Regions from separate parts of the Bowmanella yangjiangensis genome, predicted to be linked through region 3. Evidence: predicted binding sites of a transcription regulator. Region 3 holds the regulator's gene; each other region holds the start of a gene.

Region 1 (5,400 bases), 320 kb from region 3:
CCACCAGAGATCAAAGACACCACATCTTCCTGGGTTGGCAGAGGCATGCCGCCCAAGCATTTAAACCTGTCATCAATAATCAGTAGATGCTCTTTATCGATTTCCAGCTCTACTATTACATCAGGCTTGGTCAGGTTAACCCCGCCGGTGTCACAGTGCTGGTTCAACCCGCCGCCCACATAACGGGCCACATCCACCGAACTGAATTCGTGTTTGCCACGACGTTTTACCCTCACCGCGAAGCTCTTGCCCGCCAATTTGTCATGCCAGACGGCTTTGACTTGCTGATAAATGTCATCGAGATCCTGATATTCGCTTTGGCGTACCTGCAAACACTGCTCAATACCGGGAATACGCTTGAGCTGATCCACCACTTGCGCTTCTTGCTCCCGGGTCTCAGTCCGGGCTTCCATCACCAGTTTGTCCCACTTATTCCAGACCGCTACCTTGAACTCATAAGGCTTAAAAATATTACGCACATTGGATTCAAGGATCTTGGTAAAGCGGCGGCGCACCGAGTCACTCTTAATCGAGATTTCCGGGTGCAGCTTAAGAATAAATTTCATCGGGGTACAACCTAGGGCAAAAGTGCGCGGAGTATAGCAAAGAAGGGGGGAAATTTATAAGCGTGAAGATTTACATTGAGCAGATAGGTTATCAGCATCGCAGCCAATCATCAGGCGTCTTTGAGCGCTCTTGCCAAAGTTCTCTGTACCAGTTCGTGTAAAGGCGGTTGCTGATCAATTTCCACGGCCTCGAACAATTCGATGCCCAGATGTTTTGCTAGCATGGTGCGGAACTGCCAATAGCTTTGTGGCCTTTCCTGGTCTTTATGCAACCTCAATGCATGCACATATTCCTGGCGACACAAGCTTTCCCGAACCTGTTTGATGGAGGCAAAAAGATCAACCCCGTGTCTGTCACCTGTCTCGTCATATACCACAATGACACTTTCTGACGTGGCCAAAAAATCTGCCTCTTTACCGCCAAATACCTGATTGAACAGGCCGACTAGCAAGTCACAGCGAAATGAGCAGGCTGGCTGCCATACTTGTGCGGTGTACCCTTGATGACGCAAAGTTTGCAGAATCAGGGCTTCAAGTCTGGTCAACTCTGCTTGGGTGATGGATGTCAAAATGGCGAGCTTGCGAGGCTCTGACCCGACGCCTAACGCCTTGCCTGGCAAAATCTTTTTTTGCTGTTCGCTACTTTGTACCTTCATCACACAACACCTTGCGGTATTCGTTCCCTTGTCCTTCCAGCATAGCTCTCCAATGTGAAACTAGTTGTCTTGCGGCTCCACTATGGATATGGGTTTCGACTCTTTGGGTGAGCCCTGGTTAATGGCAATCTCCACCCGACGGTTACGGCTTCGTCCTTCAGCGGTATTATTGGCTGCCAGTGGTCGATTATCTGCCATACCTACCACTGTCATACGGGATTCATCGAAACCTTCTGCGCCACGCATAGCTTCGGCCACGGCCACAGCGCGCTGTGCAGACAGATCCCAGTTAGACCGATACAGCTCATTGGATATATTCTGATTGTCTGAGTGACCTGAAACTTCGATCTTTCCGGGGATATCTACCAGCAAGCTACCAATTTTACGTAGCACAGGCACAAATTGCGGCTGCAGGAAGGCCGACCCTGCGGAAAACGCCCCGTTTTCACGAATACGGATGGTAATTTGCTGACCGAGAGATTCCATTTCTATGGCGCCATCGAGGATTTGACGTTCCATTTGCTGGGCAATCTTTTTCACCAACTCGTTGGTTTGCTCCTGGCTGGCGGCCTGCGAAGAACTGCTGGCCGTTTCCTGAGCCGTCTGCTGAGACTTACCGCCACGCTGGGTGCCCCGCTGCTTCTGTCGACCACCGGCGGAATCTTCATCCCCCGCTTGGAACTCCAGCATTTGCTGCGTCATTTCTATGGTCTGCTGTTGGATATTCTCAATCGGCGTCGGGTCAGGTCGCCCAGGCCTGAACTCCATAGCAATTACGCTTGTCCCTTTGGGAATATCTTTCACTTCGATTTTGTTTTGCACACCAAAAGCAAATTTCATGGAGCCGGCAATCTGCTTAAATTTCAGCACATCCATTTCGGAAAACGCCAACAACAAAACAAAGAAGCACATCAACAGAGACATCAGGTCGGCAAAAGTCGCCATCCAGGCCGGTAAGCCGGATGGGCATTTGGGACATTCCTGCTCGTCAGACATGCGCCCTACTCCTCTGTGTCGCCGGTGGCTCGCTTGCTGGCGGCCAGATAATTCTTCAGCAACGCTTCAATAACTCTGGGGTTTTGACCATCAGCAATACCCAAAATTCCATCCAGCACCAAGCTTTGGTTAAGCTTTTCCTGACCGGAACGGTTACCCAGCTTCTGCGCAATAGGCAAGGCAATAACGTTAGCAAAAAATGCGCCGTACAAGGTGGTTAACAAGGCAACCGCCATAGCCGGACCGATAGCTTTAGGATCATCCATATTGGACAACATGGCCACCAAACCAATAAGCGTACCTATCATGCCCATGGCCGGGGCAATATCTCCCAAACTCTTAAAAATAGATGCACCGAACTCATGACGCTCGGTTGTCAGACTGATATCTTTAGCTAACGTGGCACGCACAACATCCACATCGTGACCGTCCACCAGCATATCTACGCCTTTTTGCATAAAGGAATTGCTGATTTCAGCCTCTTCCAGAGCCAGGAATCCACCTTTACGTGCCGCGTCGGCCATCTCGACAATTTTCTCGATCAACTCTTCCGGCGCCTCAATTTTGAACATAAAGGCTTTAACTGCGATTTTACCGGCGCTGAAAAACTGCCCCATGGTATAGGCACTCATCACCACAAATAGTGAGCCACCGAATACAATCAGGATAGATGGCACGTTGACGAACATCATAATATCGCCACCTAAAATCATAGACATGACGATAAAACCAATGGCACCCAACATACCTATCAGGGTTGCTAAATCCACACCATTCTCCCCAAATGTACTAACACCACCAGGCTTGCCCCGGATTCTAATCAAGCTGACCGGCAAAGTTTGCCGCAACTTTGCTTGTCCGACAATCTTAGCATTACCAATGATATCGGATAAGCATGACTTAACTTATTGACTTGGCTCACCAATTTATCGACGTTTATACACCTTTCTAAAGCGCATTTTTACCCGGGGTAAAAGTGATTGACCACAAATGGCCCCTCGGGTAAGGTGCGAAGCCGGTTTCCCACCCGGCTGACACCCTGTTCGGACGGGCATTCAACAGTCAGTAGAGAGCCATGACAAGCCGCAAGAAAACTGAAAATCTTTCGTTTGAACAATCGCTTGCCGAACTGGAGAGCATAGTCAAACAAATGGAAGGCGGCGACCTTCCCCTGGACGAGGCTTTAGCCCAATTCGAACGTGGTATCGAGTTAACCCGTCACAGCCAGGCAAAATTAAGCCAGGCTCAGCAGAAAGTCAGTATTCTGATGGAAAAGCAGGGTCAATCTGAATTGCTTCCATTCGAACAACCTGGCGAATAAATCATGTCTCAAGAATGGTTAGCGGCACTTAGCCAGCATCAGGCCAGAATCACACAGCTGTTGAAAAGTCAGGTCGAAGACCTACCCGCTCTGGCACCGGTGTTACGTGATGCCATGGGCTATGCCCTACTCATGGGGGGTAAACGTGTACGCCCCGCCATGTTGTACACCACAGGGCAAATGCTGGGCGTCAAGCTGGAAGACTTAGATGCTGCAGCCATGGCACTGGAATGTATTCACTGCTATTCATTGGTCCATGATGACTTGCCTGCCATGGACGACGATGATTTACGTCGTGGTCAGCCTACCTGTCATATCGCTTTTGACGAAGCCAGCGCCATACTTGCCGGCGATGCCCTGCAAACCCTGGCTTTTTCGCTGCTTTGTGACTACCCAATGAGCGCAGAATGCGAGCCACAGCGCGTCAAATTGGTCAGCGCTCTGGCCAGTGCTTCAGGTTATCTGGGTATGTGTGGCGGGCAGGCCCTGGATATGGCCGCTACCGATAAACTGATAGATATCCAGCAACTGGAACAGTTGCATCAATGTAAAACCGGCGCGCTGTTACAAGCGTCTGTCAAAATGGCATGCATTCTGGCCGACATTCCAGCCAGCGAGCAGCAACAGTTAGCCATATTCGCTGAAAAAATCGGCCTGGCCTTCCAGGTACAGGACGATATTCTGGATGTCACCGGCGATACCCAGACCCTAGGGAAACCGCAGGGTTCAGATCAGTCGCTCAACAAAAGTACCTACCCGGCACTACTCGGACTGGACGGCGCCAAGGCCTTGGCACAACAACTTTACCAACAAGCACTTCAAGCCTTGCAGCCTTTACCTTACAATACGGATCTTTTGCGGTCATTTGCCGGATATATCGTCGACCGTAACCACTAAAACAATAAGTGCACATGACTCTGGATTTAGCTCACTACCCAACTTTGGCCTTAGCCGACACACCGCAGCAACTTCGCGAGCTGCCTCAGGATAAATTACGTCAACTGGCCAAGGAACTGCGCCAATACCTGTTGACCTGCGTCAGCCAAAGCAGCGGGCACTTTGCCTCGGGCTTGGGTACGGTAGAGCTTACCGTGGCGTTGCACTATGTGTATAACACGCCCTTTGACCGACTCATCTGGGACGTTGGCCATCAAGCCTACCCGCACAAAATTCTGACCGGCCGACGTGAACGTATGCCTAGCATTCGACAGAAAAACGGCTTGCATCCCTTCCCCTGGCCGCCGGAAAGCGAGTTCGATACCTTTGCCGTGGGGCATTCATCTACCTCAATCAGTGCCGCCTTAGGCATGGCGGTTGCCGCCGAAAAGGAAGCACTGGGGCGCAAAGTGGTTGCCGTGATTGGCGATGGTGCCATGACAGCAGGTATGGCGTTTGAAGCCATGAATCATGCCGGTGACATTAAGAAAGATTTACTGGTGGTATTAAACGACAACGAAATGTCGATTTCAGAGAATGTTGGGGCGTTGAACAGTCACCTGGCACGCCTTCTCACAGGTCGCTTCTTTAATTCCATCCGTGACGGCGGCAAGAAGCTGCTGTCCAACGTACCGCCTATCAAAGAATTTGCCAGCCGTGCCGAAGAACATATTAAGGGCATGGTGGTTCCCGGCACCATTTTTGAGGAATTGGGCTTTAACTATATTGGTCCCATCGACGGCCATGATGTCAATGGCATGGTCGATACTCTGCGCAACATGCGCCAAATGAGCGGCCCGCATATTCTGCATGTAGTGACGAAAAAGGGTAAAGGCTACGAAGAAGCCGAAAAAGACCCGATTAAGTTTCATGCGGTACCCAAGTTTAATCCCAGCGAAAACAGCCTGCCCAAAGCGAAAAGCAC
Region 2 (5,400 bases), 230 kb from region 3:
TCTAAATTTTTTCCTAAAGTTTTCATCCGATTTGCTCGATAACCTAAGCATAAGCACTGAGTAACAAAAATAAAAACAGCTCAGATGCAGGATAAGCCAATAAAAACAAAAAGATAGGCTTATCTAAAGTCAGATAACTAATAAAAATAACAAGTCTGGCTTGAATATTTATCAAGTTAGGAGAAAAAACATGAGTCTATATGTAAGCACCAACGTCTCGTCGTTGAACGCGACTAGACAGTTATTCACGTCAAATATGAATCTGAACACCGCTTTTGAGCGCTTGTCTTCGGGATTTAGGATTAACAGCGCCAAAGATGACGCGGCAGGTCTACAGATCTCAGATCGTATGACTTCTCAGGTCATGGGATTGAACATGGCAGTACGAAATGCCAATGATGGTATATCTCTGGCACAAACTGCGGAAGGCGCAATGCAGGAGATTACCACAGCACTGCAGCGTATCCGGGTATTGGCTGTTCAGTCTCAAAACGGTATCAACAGCTCAGCTGACCGACTGGCGCTGCAAAAAGAAGTCTCAGCACTTAAACAAGAGATCAGCCGTATCGCAATCACTTCGCAATTTGGTGGAGTGAATATTCTTGATGGAACCTATTCCGCGGTGTTTTTGGTAGGTGCCAACGCCGGCCAAACCATCAGCGTAAATATCTCACGTCCAGGTGGTTTTACACCTACAGGTCTGTTCGGTGCTGGAAATGATGTATCTGTAGCCAGTGCAGCAGAGGCGTCACGCGCATTGGGCCTGGTAGATCTGGCGATTTCCACTATCGGTGGTGAGCGTGCTGACTTAGGTGCCATTCAGAACCGCTTTCAGTCAACCATACGCAACCTGAGTAATATCTCTGAAAACGTATCGGCGGCAAGATCGCGTATTCGTGACACAGACTTTGCCGTTGAGACGGCAGAACTTACCCGCTGGCAGATTATTCAACAGGCCAGTACCACAGTCTTAGGCCAAGCCAATCAAAGACCTCAGTCGGCTTTACAGTTACTGCAGGGATAATAGATGGATTGGATAGTGGCCGACTGACAGGCTCGATGCCAGGAGGTAGTGAGAGGTTTGAGGTAGGCCATCAAACCTGTCAGAACGGCCAGAGCTTTCGCTCACTCACATGATTTACAGGTTGAGGGACCTGCAAGCCATGAGTCAGTTTCCTGACTACATAGAAATAATTGCACATGTCGTGCCAAAAATTTTTAAGTACATAGCCAAATATAAAAAAAACAATATCAGGCGCAAAGTTAGGAGAAAATCATGAGCTTGTATGTAAGTACTAACGTATCGTCATTAAATGCTACGAGGCAGTTGTTTACTTCCAGTAGCAATTTAAACACTGCCTTTGAGCGTCTGTCTTCGGGTTTTAGGATCAATAGCGCCAAAGATGATGCTGCAGGTCTGCAGATTTCTGACCGAATGACATCCCAGATCATGGGGCTGAATATGGCCGTGCGTAATGCTAATGATGGTATATCCCTGGCGCAGACAGCTGAAGGGGCTATGCAGGAAATTACCACAGCACTACAGCGAATCCGAGTACTGGCGGTCCAGTCGCAAAACGGTATTAATAGCTCATCAGACCGTTTAGCGCTGCAAAAAGAAGTTTCTGCTTTGAAGCAAGAAATCAGCCGAATTGCTGTTACATCACAGTTTGGTGGAGTGAATATACTGGATGGAACCTATTCAGCGGTATTCCTGGTTGGTGCCAACGCAGGCCAGACTATTAGTGTAAATATTTCCCGTCCCGGAGGATTTACCCCCACCGGGTTGTTCGGAGCGGGTAATGATGTCTCAGTTGCCACGGCCGCAGATGCATCGAGGGCATTGGGCTCAGTAGACATGGCTATATCTATCATTGGTGGTGAGCGCGCAGATTTGGGTGCGATTCAAAACCGTTTCCAGTCAACGATTCGTAACCTGAGTAATATTTCAGAAAACGTATCGGCGGCAAGATCGCGCATCCGAGACACAGACTTTGCCGTCGAGACGGCAGAACTCACCCGCTGGCAGATCATCCAGCAGGCCAGTACAACGGTATTGGGACAAGCAAACCAAAGACCACAATCAGCATTACAGTTGTTGCAGGGCTAAGTTTAAAAAGGTGTTTGAGAGGGTAGGAAATGAGAGGCCGACCCAGGTAGCCCAAGCGGTTACCAACTTGAAAGCTTATACGGATCATTCTGTATAAGTTCCCCCTACCCCAGCTCGCTGGGGTAGGGGAAGGAAGAAAACGCCGACTGACGGACTGAGAGTGTAGTTTTGGTTGAGAGGCCAGTTTGCATTCTCTAACCCGCAGTCGGACCGAAACCGAATTTGCTCGTTCTCCTAACTTGAGCAAGTTGGCCGGGTCATCTGACCCGGCTTTTTTATGGTCGTCAAAAAACAGACAAGCCATAAAAGAACCACGCATATTGTTAGCACCATCCATGCCATAATTTCTAGCTGCTTAGCTTTTTTTGCGAAAAAGAGCCATGTTCACTATGGGGATTTGACGCGTTTTCTATATTACTCCTGCTCCCAAGTCAAAAAAGTTATTCCCAAAACCTCCATGTAGTGACTACTTATAGTGGTTTTAATCTTTTTAAATCAAAGCGTTGAAACTTTTTTTTAAAAAAATAAAAAAAATCCTAAAGGCTCTCAAAAGTCGGCCGATACCTATAGTTGAGGGGTAATTTAAGTTTTGAATTTTGACCTGGCGTCAATGTTCAATCATGAGGCAGCCCAGAAATGGGTTGAAATGAGGCGAATCTACTCTGGTATGAGGGTACCAGGATAGATTCTCAGGAGGTATCTTTATGACTCTATATGTAAACACCAATGTGTCATCATTGAACGCCCAAAGGCAGTTGTTTAATTCAGGTAATGCACTTTCAGTGTCTTTTGAGCGACTCTCTTCTGGCTTCAGAATCAATAGGGCTGCTGACGATGCGGCTGGTCTGCAAATATCAGATCGTATGACTGCGCAGGTTCAGGGCCTGAATCAGGCGGTTAGAAATGCAAACGATGCCATTTCTCTGACCCAAACTGCAGAAGGTGCACTATCAGAGATCACTACATCACTGCAGCGTATTCGTCAGTTGGCGGTTCAATCACAGAATGGTATCAACGGTTCTGCTGACCGTGCTGCTCTGCAAAAAGAAGTATCAGCGCTTAAAGCTGAAATTTCACGTATCGCTACTACTACCCAGTTTGCTGGTGTGGATTTGCTGCAGGGCAACTATTCTGCAGCGTTCCTGGTAGGTGCGAACGGTGGTCAGACAATTTCTGTTAACTTGTCATCTACCAATCTAGGTGTGAATGGTTTTAGTGCTACAGGTCTGGGTTTGGCGAGTACTTCTGTCAAAACTGTAGGTGATGCATCTAAAGCATTGGGCACCATTGACGACGCAATCTCCGCCATTGGTGGCGTTCGTGCTGACTTGGGTGCGCTGCAAAACCGTTTCCAGTCAACGATTCGTAACCTGAGCAATATCTCTGAGAATATTGCCGGTGCACGTTCACGAATTCGTGATACTGACTTTGCAACTGAAACGGCTGAGCTGACTCGTAACCAGATTGTTCAGCAGGCATCATTGTCGGTACTGAGCCAGGCGAATCAGCGTCCTCAGTCGGCATTGTCACTGTTGGGATAATTAGTAAAGGCCGCTACACTATGGGTGTCGGCGGCCACTATTTCAGCATGTGGAGGTGAAAAATGGACGTTGATTTTTCACAAGGTGGCCAGAGTCTTGCTAGACCTGATACCTTGCTGCAACCGCGGGCTAACCTCGTGGATAAGCAAGATCAGAATGGTAAAGAGGCTACAAAGCTTGGTGAGCAGGAACGTCAATCACAGCAGGAAATCACTCAAGAAAGTGCTGTTGTGGCCGATATCAAAGAAGCTGATGTTGAGTTGGCGGTCGAACAGGTAAAGGAATTTGTCTTTTCGCACAATCGTCAGTTAAGTTTTTCAGTAGATGAAGATAGTCGGCGCTCTGTTATCAGAGTAACGGACCCTGAATCTGGAACTGTTATCAGGCAGATACCTTCTGAGGAGGTATTAAAGCTAGCCGAGCGGATTCGCGAATTGCAGTCTGATGTCGGCGCAGCTGTGGGGGTGCTGTTTAACAAGGCCGTTTAATTAAGAGGTTTATCATGGCTATTCAATCTTTAGGTGTAGGATCGGGGCTGGCACTTGACGATCTGGTCAAGCAGTTGCTTGAATCGGAGCGTAAGCCAAAGTATGACCGACTCGATCAAAGAGAAGAAAAGCTTGAGGCCGTGATATCCGGCTTAGGTGCGTTGAAGTCAAAAATGGATGACTTCAAAGATACGGTTAATGCCCTTCGTAAAGAAAGTCAGCTAGGTCAGCGTTCTGCTACGGCCTATCATCCCGGCGGTTCTAGCAGTGACGATGAAGATGGCGCAAACACGGGGGCGTTCAGTGCTGAGGCGTCCAATTCTGCGGTAACCGGCTCCTACAAGATTGCAATCACCCAGCTTGCCAGCGGTAGTCGTTTGGAAACGGCCAGTGCTGCCAGTGGTGGCTTCACTTCCAGTAGTGATGTGGTGAGTAACACCGCGGGGTCCATGACCTTTAAGGTTGGTAGTGACAGCTTTGATATCAATGTTACTGCGGGGATGACACTTCAGCAGTTACGCAATGCCGTCAACAACGCATCAGAAAACTTTGGTGTAACAGCCAGCATTATTAATACCGGTACCGCTGACGGTGGTGCCAAACTGGTATTTAGTTCAGAAAAAACCGGTGCAGGTAACGATTTGGTCATCGTTAATAATGATGACATTGCCGACTTGCAACGTGTGTCTACTACAGACTCATCTGAAACCGCTACCTATCTCGCGCCTGCCGTCGGCAATGAAGCAAAGAATGCAAAAGCGACCATAGATGGTATCGAAGTAGAGAGCACTACCAATAAATTTGAAAACGTAATAGAAAATGTCAGCTTCGACGCCAAAGCCTTATCAAGCAAAGACGCAAATGGTGTTTTCGAAGAATCTACCCTTAAAATTGGTTATGACTCCGATGGGGTTGAGAAGCTCGTTCGTGATTTTGTTGATAATTACAACGCTTTGATCGATGAAATGAAAACCCTGACCAAATACGGTGCCTCAGAGCTAGAAGAAGATGGCCCGCTGGCGGGGGATTTTATGGCCAGAGATATCCGTACTGGTCTTGCTAATATTGTGGCGTCCAGTGTTCCTGGCTCTGAATTGGGCAGTCTATTTCAGTTAGGCGTATCATTTGACCGTGAAGGTAAGTTACAGATTACTGCCAATGACGAGTATGGTATTGGTTCAGGCGAAGACTTACTAAAGGGCGCCCTTGATGATCATTTTGATGAAGTGGGCAAGTTGTTTACTGACGAAGAGAGCGGTAT
Region 3 (5,400 bases):
TCTGTCTCTTCACCAACCAGATTAAGGTTAATTTCCTTTTTCAGGCTGCGAGCTAAATCTCTAACCACCCGCGGGAATCGACCAAAGACTTTCTTGATGGGCTGCATGCGGGTCTTCATCACCGCACCTTGCAAATCACCCGTTACCACATCCAGGTTGGCAATAGCCTTGGACATGTCTTCGTTATTCAGGTTAACCCCAAGGCTTAACAAACGGTTACGTACTAATACCAATTCACCGACCATATTCATTATCTGGTCCAGACGTTTGGTATCCACCCGCACTGTGGTTTCCGCAGGCGGTGGAGCAGCCGCAGCTTTCTTATCTGCGCCTCGTAAAGCAGTACTAGCAGCCTTATCCTCATCTTCGTCTTCAGCGGCTTTGGCAACCGGCTTGCTGACAGGTTTAGCTGGCTCGGCTTTAGCCACCGGCGCACTGGCAACTTTGGCGTCGGTTTTAGGTTTAGCAGCTTCAACTTTAGCCACAGGTTTGGCATTGGCCTTTTCGGCCCCTGGCCCTTTGCCGGAACCATGTAACTGATCCAGCAAAGCTTCAAATTCATCGTCAGTAATATCGTCGCCGTCTACCGGTTCTGAAATAGGTGAGGCAGGAGCAGATGAAGCAGCCTGTTTTTGTGCGTTAAACTTGCCTTCACCATGCAACTGGTCCAGAAGGGCTTCGAATTCGTCGTCGGTGATATCTTCATCACCCACATTCAAGTCTATTGCAGGTGCCGTTGTATTGGCTGCTGAAGGGCCACCGGGGCCATGAAGTTCATCAAGCAAGGCTTCAAATTCATCTTCGGTGATATCGTCAATGCTGCCACCAGTTGACGCTTCACTACTAATCTCGGGTTCAGGAATAGGTTCTGGTTCGGGCTCGACAGGAGTACTGGCCACCTCATCTTCCGATTCAGGCTTACTTAAACGATGCAGGGCTTCAAGTACCTCGGGGGCCGCCGGTTCCAGTGGCTCACGGGCTTTGACGTTAGCGAACATTTCATTGATGCTGTCTAACGCTTGCAGGATGACATCCATCAATTCTGCGGTTACCTGACGCTTGCCGGTACGCAGAACATCAAACACGTTCTCCGCACCGTGACAGGCATCGACAAGTTCTGTCAGTGACAGAAACCCGGCACCACCTTTGACGGTATGGAAACCACGAAAAATGGCATTGAGCAGGTCAGCATCTTCAGGATTATTTTCTAAATCAACCAGTTGCTCTTGCAGCAGTTCGAGAATTTCTCCCGCTTCAACCAGGAAGTCCTGCAGGATATCCTCATCAACGTCAAAGGCCATGCATCAATTCCCCTTAAAACCCTAAGCTTGAAAGTAGATCATCAACGTCATCCTGACCAGTTACCACATCGTCCCGGCTAGCCGCATCAATGATTGGCCCTTCGGCCATTTCCTTGCTGGCCTCTTTTTTAGCTTGCTTGGCATCTTCGTCGATCTCAGGCTCGCCAAACACCGTTAGCATATGCACTAAGCTATCTTCTACTTCTTTAACTAGATCAATAACTTTGCGAATAACTTGGCCGGTGAGGTCTTGATACCCTTGTGCCATCAGCACTTCGGTCAGTAGCTCATTGAGTTTGGCAGAATCGCCGCTGGCCTGGTCAAGGAACTTGTCCATATCATGGCAGAGGGCTTTAAACTCGCCCAACTGTAGCTGCCGGGTCATGAGCTTCTTCCACTCAGGCAAGATACCGTTTATTTGGGCATTCAAGCGTTCTGCAATTGGCATACTGGTCTCAACCGCATCCATAGTGCGGTTGGCAGCATCTTCAGTGGTTTCAATGACGTAATTGAGGCGACTCTGCGCGTCAGGAATATCTTCCTGCGCCAAATCCGCGATACGCGCATCTAATTGAAAGTTATTCAGGGAATCGTGCAGCTGGCGGGTCAGCTTACCCACCTCGGCAAAAAGTTCCATGGAATCCGCCATAGTGATGGACTCCAATAACTGTGCCGCTCCCTGATTATCTCCCTGCTCAAGCAATGCCACCAACTGGCGGGCATCCTCAAGCGAAACAGGAGCTTGCTCGGTAATCGTCATTAAGGCGTTCCTTATGCGTTAGGATCCGCCAGGGACTACCCAAGGCGCTCAAATATCTTTTCGAGTTTCTCTTTTAGCGTGGCTGCGGTGAAGGGCTTCACAACATAGCCATTAACACCGGCTTGGGCCGCCGCTACGATCTGCTCTTTCTTCGCTTCCGCCGTGACCATCAGCACGGGAGTATGTTTGAGGTTGTCATCGGCTCGGATAGCGCGAAGCAGGTCGATACCCTGCATTCCCGGCATGTTCCAGTCCGTAATGACAAAATCAAAATCCCCCTGTTGCAGCATGGGCAATGCGGTACTGCCGTCATCAGCTTCCTGAACATTGGTAAAGCCCAGGTCTTTCAGTAAGTTCTTGATGATACGTCTCATCGTCGAGAAATCGTCGACAACAAGAATTTTCATGTTTTTATCCAAAACTGCCTCCAGTGAGGATTCAACCAACTGTTATTCTTATTAAATTTTATTCCATTTGCCAGCTTTGCATGCGAGTTCTAAGTCTCAACATGGCTTGGCTATGGATTTGACTGACCCGAGACTCACTGACTTCAAGGACTTCGCCGATCTCTCTGAGGTTCAGTTCTTCGTCATAATAGAGTGAGAGCACAATGGCTTCCCGTTCAGGCAAGGTAGTAATAGCATGGGCCAACGCTTTTTGAAACGATCCTTGTAACAAATCATCAAAGGGTGCATCCGTCCCTCGTGTTTGCTCAGTACTGATTACATCCTCAGTCACCCCAAGGTCTTCTATACCTACCAAACGACCTGCATTCACTTCATTGAGCATCTGGTGATATTCATCCAGGCTAACCTGAAGCTTAGCGGCCACATCGGCATCACGGGCATCTCCGCCAGTTTCACGCTCTACAGATTGAATAGCCTCAGCGATAGCGCGACTATTTTTATGCACAGAGCGGGGCGTCCAATCACCTTTTCGAATTTCATCCAGCATGGCACCCCGTATGCGAATGCCTGCAAAGGTTTCAAAACTGGCACCTTTAGAACCGTCAAAGTTTTTGGCCGCTTCCAGCAAACCAATCATGCCAGCCTGAATCAAATCGTCAACCAATACACTGGCAGGCAGGCGAGCCATCAGGTGATGCGCGATACGTTTAACCAGCGAGGCGTGTTGCTCAACCAGCTTGGTTTTACTATCGAATTGCTGATAGGCGGCTGCTTTATTATTCACTCTTTATCTCTGTGGACCGCGGAATTCTGATTTACCAACTGTTCCAGGAAAAATTCTAAGTGCCCCCCCGGCTGGGTAGGAATTGGCCAACGTAGCGCCTGCTTGGCCAGATTAGAAATAGCCACAGCAGCTGGAGAGCTTGGGTAAGCCTCCACTATCGACTTCTGACGACGCACCGCTTTACGAATATTTTCATCAAACGGAATGGTGGCCACTAATTCCAAAGCAACGTCCAGGAAACGGTTAGTTACTTTGGACAGTTTAGCAAAGAGTTCCTGACCTTCACGGACGTTACGCACCATGTTGGCAACAATTTTAAAACGAAACACACCATGGTCACGGTTCAGTATCTTAATTAGCGCGTAAGCATCGGTGAGCGAGGTAGGCTCATCACATACCACCACCATGATATCCTGGGCTGCCCGTGAAAAGCTCAGCACCATATCCGAGATACCGGCAGCGGTATCTACAATCAACACATCAATTTTGCTGCGCAGTTCGCTAAAAGCGCGGATTAAACCGGCATGCTCCGTGGGCGTTAGTTCTGTCATGGACTGCGAGCCCGATGTCGCCGGAGCGATTTTCACGCCATACGGGCCTTCAACCAAGACTTCTTCGAGCAGGCATTCACCTGACAACACATGGGAAAGATTCTTTTCGACCCGCAGGCCCAACATAACGTCGACGTTGGCCAACCCCAAGTCGGCATCCAAAACCAGAACCCGTTTTCCTTGCTTAGCCATCGAAATAGCAGTGTTCAGCGTGATGTTGGTTTTTCCCACCCCGCCTTTGCCACCGGTGACGGCGATAACTTTAATGAGATTGGGCTGGTTCATTCGTCTTAAGCTACTCGCTTGATCCTCAATCATAATGATACTGCTGAGTTTACAACCTGCTGAGTTCTTGTGGGAGTTAAAGCATACTGCTTAAACAGCCTTGCTGCACAAGAAATTATGTACTTGGCATCAGCCACTTTAATGTCCTCGGGTACTTTCTGTCCATCCGTCAAATAACCGACGGGTAAACGATGCTCCAAGGCCAGGCTGATGGCTTCGCCGAGACTGTAACACTCATCCAGTTTAGTGAAAATACAACCTTGCAAAGAAATCTGCTGATAAGTTGCCAACTGGTGCTCCATTACTCGATGTTGAGCATTAGCAGCCAGCACCAGATAATGTTTGATATTAGCATAGGATGATTGAGTCAAAGTATCTAACTGTTTGATTAGTCTGGTGTCTCTTTGACTAAATCCGGCGGTATCAATCAATACCAGGCCCTTATTACGGAACTGGTGAAGTAAATCGGATAATTCCTCCGCACTGGCGGCTTTCTTGACGGTACAGCCGATAATCTTGCCGTAAGTAGACAATTGCTCATAGGCCGCAATGCGATAGCTGTCGATGGTAATCAGGGCAACCTGATTAGCACCGTGGCGTTGTGCATATTGCGCGGCTAGTTTGGCAATAGTGGTGGTTTTACCTGTACCTGTTGGCCCCATCAAAGCCACTACGCCGCCTTTGCCCAGAATATCATTCTGCGTGGTATGCAAACGGTTGGCTAACAGCTTGAGTAAGAAAACCCAAGCATCTCGCTCTTCGCATTGGGCGGGCGCATAGGAAACTACCTGCTCGGCCAGGGACGGGGTAATGCCCATGCGAACCAGCTTGTCGATAAGATAACCATGCAAAGGCCTGGCCTGCTGTCTTTCCTGCTTTATCAGTCCCGCTACCTGGAATTCCAGCACATTGCGCAGAGATTTCAGCTCCTGACGGATATCATTCAGTTCTGCGTCATCATGCCGTGTAACCGGCGCACTTTTTGGACTGGCAGAAACGCTCTGTTCAACCACAGGTTGAGCCGCTGGAGTCTGCTGGCTTTGTTTTTCTAACAGTGCTTTGAGGCTATCTGGTCCTGAGTCACCGATGATCTCGCTAAGGCTGGGAGTTTTGGGCAGACTGCTGGCTGCAACTTTAGGTTTAGCGATGACATCTGCGCCGGATTTAGGAGCTGGTGTTTTTCTTACCGGTTCACGATCATAGGCCGCCACTATTTCGATACCATCTGCCACTTTCTTGTTTGACATAATGACTGCATCGCCACCCAGTTCATCTTTGACCTGAGCTAAAGCGTCGCGCATATCTTTGCCAT

Evidence for each region. Region 3 encodes FliA, which starts transcription of late flagellar genes. Its sites were predicted from a motif close to CTAAAGNTNNNNNNNNNNNNGCCGATA; they were not measured.
Region 1: a site for FliA is predicted at 3,102-3,128, ahead of pomA (flagellar motor protein PomA). Genes of this name have one in related genera too.
Region 2: a site for FliA is predicted at 2,647-2,673, ahead of KJY73_RS04735 (flagellin N-terminal helical domain-containing protein). Genes of this name have one in related genera too.

What each region holds. Positions count from the first base shown of each region.
Region 1 is NZ_JAHDJU010000001.1:1,140,875-1,146,274, reverse strand. Features, by position in the region: gene thiI (tRNA uracil 4-sulfurtransferase ThiI) at 1-566, opposite strand, end outside; gene KJY73_RS05165 (hypothetical protein) at 677-1,222, opposite strand; gene KJY73_RS05160 (flagellar motor protein MotB) at 1,283-2,218, opposite strand; gene pomA (flagellar motor protein PomA) at 2,224-2,988, opposite strand; gene xseB (exodeoxyribonuclease VII small subunit) at 3,294-3,539, shown strand; gene ispA ((2E,6E)-farnesyl diphosphate synthase) at 3,543-4,436, shown strand; gene dxs (1-deoxy-D-xylulose-5-phosphate synthase) at 4,451-5,400, shown strand, end outside.
Region 2 is NZ_JAHDJU010000001.1:1,056,354-1,061,753, forward strand. Features, by position in the region: gene KJY73_RS04725 (flagellin N-terminal helical domain-containing protein) at 191-1,024, shown strand; gene KJY73_RS04730 (flagellin N-terminal helical domain-containing protein) at 1,277-2,110, shown strand; gene KJY73_RS04735 (flagellin N-terminal helical domain-containing protein) at 2,815-3,651, shown strand; gene KJY73_RS04740 (flagellar protein FlaG) at 3,714-4,139, shown strand; gene fliD (flagellar filament capping protein FliD) at 4,154-5,400, shown strand, end outside.
Region 3 is NZ_JAHDJU010000001.1:825,770-831,169, reverse strand. Features, by position in the region: gene KJY73_RS03775 (chemotaxis protein CheA) at 1-1,301, opposite strand, end outside; gene KJY73_RS03770 (protein phosphatase CheZ) at 1,315-2,061, opposite strand; gene cheY (chemotaxis response regulator CheY) at 2,097-2,480, opposite strand; gene KJY73_RS03760 (RNA polymerase sigma factor FliA) at 2,527-3,252, opposite strand; gene KJY73_RS03755 (MinD/ParA family protein) at 3,249-4,121, opposite strand; gene flhF (flagellar biosynthesis protein FlhF) at 4,118-5,400, opposite strand, start outside.